DNA from 2 places in the Streptomyces sp. NPDC058671 genome. Region 1 is predicted to be linked to the other one. Evidence: riboswitches for the same ligand, from Rfam matches in the RefSeq annotation. Region 1 holds a riboswitch; the other holds the start of a gene.
The links. Region 1 has a riboswitch for cyclic di-AMP ahead of ACFWV2_RS21725 (transglycosylase family protein). Riboswitches for the same ligand answer to the same signal wherever they lie in the genome.
Positions count from the first base shown of each region.

Region 2: another riboswitch for cyclic di-AMP. It lies ahead of ACFWV2_RS07685 (LysM peptidoglycan-binding domain-containing M23 family metallopeptidase); the one in region 1 lies ahead of ACFWV2_RS21725 (transglycosylase family protein).

Region 1 covers NZ_JBHXSA010000017.1:88,123-92,474, reverse strand. The annotation lists gene ACFWV2_RS21735 (cytochrome P450) at 1-591, shown strand, start outside; gene ACFWV2_RS21730 (transglycosylase family protein) at 685-1,815, shown strand; cyclic di-AMP (ydaO/yuaA leader) riboswitch at 2,074-2,245, shown strand; gene ACFWV2_RS21725 (transglycosylase family protein) at 2,249-2,968, shown strand; gene eno (phosphopyruvate hydratase) at 3,292-4,352, shown strand, end outside.
Region 2 covers NZ_JBHXSA010000004.1:294,048-298,399, reverse strand. The annotation lists gene ACFWV2_RS07700 (helix-turn-helix domain-containing protein) at 1-41, shown strand, start outside; gene ACFWV2_RS07695 (DUF6126 family protein) at 61-216, shown strand; gene ACFWV2_RS07690 (tyrosine-protein phosphatase) at 233-1,054, opposite strand; cyclic di-AMP (ydaO/yuaA leader) riboswitch at 1,415-1,602, shown strand; gene ACFWV2_RS07685 (LysM peptidoglycan-binding domain-containing M23 family metallopeptidase) at 1,607-2,620, shown strand; gene ACFWV2_RS07680 (SGNH/GDSL hydrolase family protein) at 2,782-3,576, shown strand; gene ACFWV2_RS07675 (STM4011 family radical SAM protein) at 3,563-4,352, opposite strand, start outside.

The sequences.
Region 1 (4,352 bases):
GAGAACGAGGCCGCCGCCATGGCCTTCATCCTTCTCTTCGCGGGCTTCGAGACGACCGTCAACCTCATCGGCAACGGCGTGTACCAACTGCTGCGCCATCCCGAGCAGCGCGCACGACTCCAGGCCTCCCTCGCGGCGGGCGAGACCGGACTCCTGGGGACGGGCGTGGAGGAGCTGCTGCGGTACGACGGGCCGGTCGAGATGGCGACCTGGCGGTACGCGACGGAGCCGCTGACCATCGGCGGGCAGACGATCCCGGCGGGGGACCCGGTGCTGGTCGTGCTGGCCGCCGCGAACCGGGACCCGGAGCGGTTCACGGCGCCGGACAGCCTGGACCTCACGCGGCGCGACAACCAGCACCTCGGGTACGGGCACGGCATCCACTACTGCCTCGGCGCGCCGCTCGCCCGCCTGGAGGGACAGACGGCTCTCGCGACCCTCCTGACGCGCCTTCCGGACCTGCGACTTGCCGCGGACCCGGCCGAACTCCGGTGGCGCGGAGGGCTCATCATGCGCGGATTGCGCACGCTTCCGGTGGAGTTCTCCCCGTCCGTACCGCTCCAGCACACTGACGGCGTATCAGAAATGTGATCTTCGCGTGATCGCGGGGCCATCGACTTGTGACGAGCGTTCGAATACCGCTACGTTCGCGGCACTCTCAGCCGTCACGCGAAAGGCGCTCCTATGCGTTCCGGGAACGGACGACACCGTCGCCCCCGTCAGGCCCCCGCCCTCGTCGTCGCAGCCGGTGTGACCGGCTCCGCCATGGCGCTGCCGCTGCTCGCCACGGGCTCCGCCTCCGCGGCCGACGCCGCCACCTGGGACCGCGTCGCCGAGTGCGAGTCAGGCGGCCAGTGGAGCGCCAACTTCGGCAACGGCATGTACGGCGGGCTCCAGTTCACCCAGGACAGCTGGGAGCGGCACGGCGGCCTGGCGTACGCGCCCAGCGCCGACCTGGCCAGCCGGGCCCAGCAGATCGCGGTGGCCGAGAAGGCCCTCGCCAGGGGCTCCGCCGAATGGGCCACCTGCGCGCCGATCGCCGGCCTGACGAACGACGGCACGGCCCCCGGTGTGAATCCCGGCCCGGCCTCCGTCCCGAGGGCGCCCACGGGGCCGGTCGTCGAGTCGAACAGGACGGCGGGGCTGCCGGGGGCCTCGACGGGCACCTCCGCGACCGCGAAGCCGAGCGCGGGGACGGCCGCGACGCCGACCGCGCCCGTCGCACCGGCCACTTCCGGGACGTCCGGCAGGCCCGTCACGCCGACGGCTCCCGTCTCGCCGACCACCCCGGTGAGCCCCTCCGTGCCGACCGCCCCGACCGACGCGACCCACCCGGCCGTGCCGACGTCGCCGGGCGCGCCGACCACGCCGGTCACCCCCGACACCCCTGACGCCTCTGTCACGCCCGGTACGTCCGTGATGCCCGGTACGTCGGCGGGTGACGGGTCGTCGGCCACCGTCGGCACCGGCAAGCACCGGGGCGGCGCCGCACCGGAGGAAAGCGGCAAGGGGGACACTTCTACCGAATCAGGTAGACATGCCTCATCCGCTAACAAGTTCGGCGAAAGCCCCCTCACCGCGACCCCGGTCGGCGCGGTGAAGAATTCGGGTGCAACGGACAGTCAGGACACTTCGGACGCGTACACCGTGCGGCCGGGTGACAACCTGTCCGACATCGCGCGGGCGAACGAGCTCCCCGGCGGCTGGACCGCCCTCTATGACGCCAACCGGCGGACGGTCGGTGTCGACCCGGATCTCATCCTCCCTGGTCAGAGCCTCGATCTGACGGAAGGTTCGCCCGCGAACGCCGAATGATTCGAGCGCTTATGTCCGGTTCTGGGTAAGTGAGACATGGGTCTCTTCGCCCCAACTGGCGTGTCCCGCCCGCACGGTCGGCTCCCGTCACCCCTCACCTGCACAAATGCCACTCGCCGGAGGGCAAGTAGGGGCGATATTTCCGCAATACGCCTCTTTGAACTTCCGGCGGGTCTGTGTCTACGGTCGTCACTGCTCGCCACCGCGGGCCCCGTCGACCGAAACGCCGAATCCTGCCGTCGGCCGATGGGAACAGTCGTCGCGTAAGCGCCGAAGGCAGGAGTGGGGGACCCAAGGTAAGTGCCGGTCCCGGCCGTTGAGAGACGGCCGGCGAACGGCTTGGGGTGAAGCCGCGTGCCACAGCACGCGGCCGGGCAACTTTCCGGCCCGAACCCGACAGCTCACCTCACAGGCGTCGGTGAGGAGAATCTCCATGCTGTTTTCCGGCAAGGGCAAGCACCGCCGTCCCTCCAAGGCCACCCAGGTCGTCACGCTCGTCGGCGTCACCGGTGTCGCCGTCGCGGCCCCGCTGATGACCGCGGGCACCGCCTCGGCCGCCACGGCCTCCGAGTGGGACCGCGTCGCCCAGTGCGAGTCCGGCGGCAACTGGTCCATCAACACGGGCAACGGCTACTACGGCGGCCTGCAGTTCTCGGCCTCCACCTGGGCCGCGTACGGCGGCACCGCCTACGCCTCGACCGCCAACCAGGCGTCGAAGTCCCAGCAGATCGCCATCGCCGAGAAGGTCCTCGCGGGCCAGGGCAAGGGTGCCTGGCCGAGCTGTGGCGTGGGCCTCTCCAACGCCTCCTACAGCGGCGGCTCCGCCGAGTCCGCCCCGCAGCAGCAGGAGCGGAAGGCCGAGCAGCCGACCACCCGCAGCGAGCAGCGCCAGGCCCCGAAGAAGTCCGCGCAGCAGACCCCGCAGCGCCAGGCCACGCCGAAGGCCGCCACCAAGAAGACCGTCACCACCCCGACCGGCAAGTCGGTCAAGAAGGGTGACGGCGAGTACAAGGTGGAGTCCGGCGACACCCTCGGCACCATCGCCCGGGCGCACGGCGTCCAGGGCGGCTGGAGCAAGCTCTTCGAGCTGAACAAGGACGTCGTCGAGAACGCCGACCTCATCTACCCGGGCCAGCAGCTCCACCTGAAGTGAGCCCGGCGGTCCGCGTGAGTCCGGCGGCTCACGCGGCCCCCACGACCCTCCCGCGGTGACCACCCCGGTCCGGCGCGCCTCCCCCCTGTGCGCGCCGGGCCGGGGTTCCCGTCTTTCCGCAGCACGCCGGACATGACGGTTACCGCCCAGTAGATCCGGGGCCCTTCGTCCCGGGATGCATGCCCTTGGGTCCTTTTTCGTCCCAGGGGGCGGGCGCCCGGCCGACCGGAGCCCCCGCGCCGGTTAGGCTCTTGTCGCAAGGCCGAGCGACCCCGCACCGACCTTGCGTCACATCCAGCGTCACATCCCAGAAGGAGATGCTCGTGCCGTCCATCGACGTCGTCGTAGCCCGGGAAATCCTGGACTCCCGAGGCAACCCCACGGTCGAGGTCGAGGTCGGCCTCGACGACGGCAGCACCGGCCGTGCTGCTGTTCCGTCCGGCGCCTCCACCGGTGCGTTCGAGGCCATCGAGCTTCGCGACGGTGACCCCAACCGCTACCTGGGCAAGGGTGTCGAGAAGGCCGTCCTCGCCGTCATCGAGCAGATCGGCCCGGAGCTCGTCGGCTACGACGCCACCGAGCAGCGCCTGATCGACCAGGCCATGTTCGACCTGGACGCCACCGAGAACAAGGCCTCGCTCGGCGCCAACGCCATCCTCGGCGTCTCCCTCGCCGTCGCGCACGCCGCGTCCGAGGCCTCCGACCTCCCGCTCTTCCGCTATCTCGGCGGTCCGAACGCGCACCTGCTGCCCGTTCCGATGATGAACATCCTCAACGGTGGGTCGCACGCCGACTCCAACGTCGACATCCAGGAGTTCATGATCGCCCCGATCGGCGCGGAGTCCTTCTCCGAGGCCCTCCGCTGGGGTGCGGAGGTCTACCACACCCTGAAGAAGGTCCTGAAGACCAAGGGCCTGTCCACCGGTCTCGGCGACGAGGGCGGCTTCGCGCCGAACCTCGAGTCGAACCGCGCCGCTCTCGACCTCATCATCGAGGCCATCAAGGAGGCCGGTTACGAGCCCGGCCGTGACATCGCGCTCGCGCTCGACGTCGCCGCCTCCGAGTTCTACAAGGACGGTTCGTACGCGTTCGAGGGCCAGTCCCGCACGGCCGCCGAGATGACGGACTACTACGCCGAGCTGGTCTCCGCGTACCCGCTGGTCTCCATCGAGGACCCGCTGTACGAGGACGACTGGGACGGCTGGAAGACCATCACCTCGCGCCTCGGCGACCAGGTCCAGATCGTCGGAGACGACCTGTTCGTCACCAACCCGGAGCGCCTGGCCCGTGGCATCGAGGAGGGCTCCGCGAACGCCCTCCTGGTCAAGGTCAACCAGATCGGCTCGCTGACCGAGACCCTCGACGCCGTCGAGCTGGCCCAGCG
Region 2 (4,352 bases), on a different contig from region 1:
CCGAGCTGTGTCTCGGCGACGGGACGCCGCACCGACGCTGATACTTCCGAAAGGGCTGACATGTCCGAGAAGTCACGACCGGTCACCGGTGAAGAGCGCGGGGAGGGCAAGTTCCCCAAGGGGCTGGTCCTCCGGCTCTTCGCCTATCTGATCGCCGGCCACCTCTTCGCCGGTTTCCTCTACCTGCTCTTCGTGCTGGGTGGCCAGAACCAGTAGGCGGGGGGGGGGGGGGTCACGCCTCGGTGAGCAGGCGCTCCCGCAGCAGCTCGCGGGTCTCCGGGGCCAGCTTCAGGCCCTCGGCGAGATAGGCGTCCACGGAGCCCCAGGTCGTCTCGATCGTCTCGAAGGCTCCGCGCAGATACTCCACCCGCGCGTCGAAGAGCGGGCTCAGCAGCTCCATCACCTCGGGCGACATGGCGTCCGGGGCGGTGGAGCTGCGGCGCACCTTGTAGCGGCGGTGCGGTTCGTTCGACTTCACGTAGTCGGCCTCGATCGCCGCCCGCTCGACCCCGACGGCGAGCAGCGTGATCGCGATGGAGAGCCCGGCGCGGTCCTTGCCGGCCGCGCAGTGCATCAGGGCGGGGAGGCTGTCCTCCGCCAGGGCGTGCAGGATCCGGCTGTGCTCGGCGGTCCGCTCGACCACCATCCTCCGGTACGAGTCGGACATGGTGGCGGCCGCCTTGCCGTCGCCGAGGATCTCCCGCAGCTGCGGGATGTCGCCGCCGCGGACCAGCTTCCAGAACTCCTTGCCGTCCGCCGGATCGTTGAGGGGTATGTTCACGTTCCGCACGCCGGGCAGTTCGACGTCCGGGCCCTCCACCTTCCGGTCGGCCAGGTTCCGGAAGTCGAAGACGGTGTGCAGGCCCAGCGAGTCGAGGAAGGCGGCGTCCGCCGCGGTCGCGTGGGCGAGGTGGCCGCTGCGGAAGAGGCGCCCGGGGCGGACGGCTCGCCCGTCGGTCGTCGGCAGGCCGCCCACGTCCCGGAAGTTGCGGACCTCGGTCAGCGCGGGTTCGGTCATGTCGAGGGGCGGGACCTGCGGCAGCTGCTGCGTCACGGATGCTCCTGGTGGTCGGCGGTCGGGTGCCCGAAGCGAGATCGGTTCCAGGGGCAATCATCCAGGCGGGACGGTGCCGGGTCACCCCCCTGCACGGGAATGAGTGATCTGTCCGAATTGAGGCCTTGCGTATAACGCGCCCCGTTTACGGGGGAGATGAGCTTCGGTGCGTGAGCAGGGTCATAAAGGTGACGGATCGTGGCCGACGGCCGGAACCAATTGCCCTGCGTGAAAGGGGGATCGAAGGACCGTCATCCACGGAGGGTGACCGGAATTCCGGGGCAGGGACAGGGCGGGGAAAGCCGGTGGAAAACGGTGGCTTGTTCGCGCCGACCCCGCTCGTCTAGCGTCACCGTCAATCCGGTCGGACCGCCGAATCCTGCCACCGTCCGGAATTCCCACTCACCCATGTGTGGCAGGAGCGGGGGACCCAGGAAGTACGCCGGTCCCGCGACGCAGGACGGCTTGGGGTGAAGCCGCGTGAGAGCGCGGCCGGGCATCTCCAGTCCGAACCCGACAGCTCACCTCGTAGGCGCCGGAGAGGAATTCGCCATGCCCGCGAAGGGTAAGCACCGCCGCATCAAGACCAACCGCCTGACCCGCGGAATCGCCGCCGCCGGTACGGGAGGCGCCGTCGTCGCGCTCCCGCTCCTCGGCGCCACCGGGGCCCACGCCGCCGAGCAGTCCGCCCCGGCCGCCGCCGGCCAGGCCGTCACCGCTGCCGCCCAGGCGAAGGCCCCCGCCTCCGCCAAGGCCGCACCCGCCGCCAAGGCCGCACCGAAGACGTACTCCGTCGTGCGGGGCGACTACCTGTCGAAGATCGCCGCCGACCACCGCCTCGTGGGCGGCTGGCAGAAGCTGTACGCGGACAACCGCCAGGTCGTCGGCGAGGACCCCTCGCTCATCCTGCCCGGCATGAAGCTCACGCTCGGGGCCAAGAGCACCGCCAAGGCCGCCGCCCCGAAGAGCACCGCGCCCAAGGCCGCCCCCGCGCGGTCCACGGAGCCGGCCGCCACGTCCTCCTCGAAGAACGGCGACACCCCGCGCGCCTCCCGCGGCGACGACCGCGCCGAGGCCCCGGCCTCCGTCACCCGTTCCTCGGACTCCGGCTCCTCCTCGTCCTCCGAGCGGTCCACGGGCTCCGGCGCCTCGACCTCCGGGTCCGGCTGGGTCTCCCCGGTCAGCGGCGGCATCTCCACCCCGTACCGCGCCTCCGGCTCCATGTGGTCCTCCGGCTACCACACCGGTGTCGACTTCATCGCCTCCTCCGGCACCACCGTTCGCGCCGTCGGCGCCGGCACGGTCGTCTCGGCCGGCTGGAGCGGCGCCTACGGCAACGAGGTCGTCATCCAGCACGCCGACGGCAGCTACTCCCAGTACGCCCACCTCTCCTCCCTCTCCGTCTCGTCCGGCCAGTCCGTCAGCGGCGGCCAGCAGATCGGCCTCTCCGGCTCCACCGGCAACTCCACCGGCCCGCACCTGCACTTCGAGATCCGCACCTCGCCGAGCTACGGCTCCGACATCGACCCGCTGGGCTACCTGCGCCAGCACGGCGTCTCCATCTGACGCACCGGCACCCGCGTGGCCCGGCACTCCCGTGCCGGGCCACCGGCGCGTTCCCCGTCTATTCCGGCTTGGCAAACTCTTTATCGGTGGCATATGTCACCCGGCGTCAACCCCTCCTTACGGTCGCGTAGGTCACATCCCAGAGGGAAGGATGTGCTCCCGTGGCAGACGATTCGAGATCAAGAGACAAGAACGTATTCGGGTCGTACGCGGCGATCGGTGACAGCTTCACCGAGGGCGTCGGAGACCCCGGCCCGGACGGGACGTACGTCGGCTGGGCGGACCGCCTCGCGGTCCTGCTCGCCGACCGGCTGCCGGAGGGCGACGCCTTCCGCTACGCCAACCTGGCCGTACGCGGGCGCCTCCTCGACCAGATCGTGGCGGAACAGGTCCCGCGGGCGAAGGAACTCGCCCCCGACCTGGTGACCTTCTGTGCCGGCGGCAACGACATCATCCGCCCCGGCACGGACCCCGACGACGTGGCCGAGCGCTTCGAGCGCGCTGTCGCCGAACTGACCTCCGCCGTCGGCACCGTCATGGTGACCACCGGCTTCGACACCCGTGACGTGCCCGTGCTCAGGCACCTGCGGGGCAAGATCGCCACCTACACCGCCCACGTCCGGGCCATCGCGGACCGCTACGACTGCCCGGTCCTCGACCTGTGGTCCCTCCGGTCCGTGCAGGACCGGCGCGCCTGGGACAGCGACCGGCTGCACCTCTCGGCCGAGGGGCACACCCGGGTCGCCCTCCGCGCCGCCCAGGTCCTCGGCCTGCCGGTGCCCGCGGACCCCGACCAGGTCTGGCCGCCCGTACCCCCGCGCGGCACGCTGGAGGTGCGCCGCGACGACATCTACTGGGCCAAGGAGTACCTCGTGCCGTGGATCGGGCGCCGGCTGCGCGGCGAGAGCTCAGGCGACCACGTCGCGGCCAAGCGACCGGACCTCATGCCCCTCTGAGCGGCGACGGACCGCCGGCCGGGATCCGCTCCAGGACCCCGCCGGCGAACACGTCGTACAGCGGCAGTGTCTCCAGGTGCACATAGCCGATGTGACAGTCGCAGACGGCGAGGGGGCAGGCCCGGGGACGCAGCGCGGCACGGTACGAACCGTCGTACAGGTTCCCCAGCTCGGCCTTGACGAAGTGGCAGCGCCGCACCGTCCCCTCGCCGTCCACCGAGATCACCGACTCCCCGGTCCGGCACGGCAGCCCCGCCGAGCGGTGGGGATGCCGGCTGTACGGGAACAGCGGATCGATCGCCGTCCACGCCCCCGCCTCCGCGTCGGTGTACGTGTGCCCCTCCGCCGCGTTCACCCAGAGGTAGACGTGCGGCGGCAGCGCGGCACGCAGCCGGCTCGCGTGCTCCGCGTGCTCCGGCAGGCCGACCACGCCGACACTGAACCGGACGCCCCGCTCCGCCAGTTCTCCGCACCTGGCGAGGAACCGCTCGAACGGCGTCTGCCCGGGGTGGTACGTGCACCAGAGCGCCACGCGCTCCGGATCGGCCTCCGCCAGCCAGTCCGTCCGGCAGCTCAGATTGGTCTGGATCGCCACCCGCTCGACCTGCGGCAGCCGCGACAGGTCGACCAGCGCCCGCCGGTACCAGGAGCGCACCAGACCCTCGCCCCACGGCGTGAAGAGGATCCGCAGCCGGTCGCCGGTCTGCCCGGCTGCCCACCCGGTGAACCGTTCGAGCGCGGCCCGGTCCGCCCGCAACTGCTCACGGCTGTCCCGC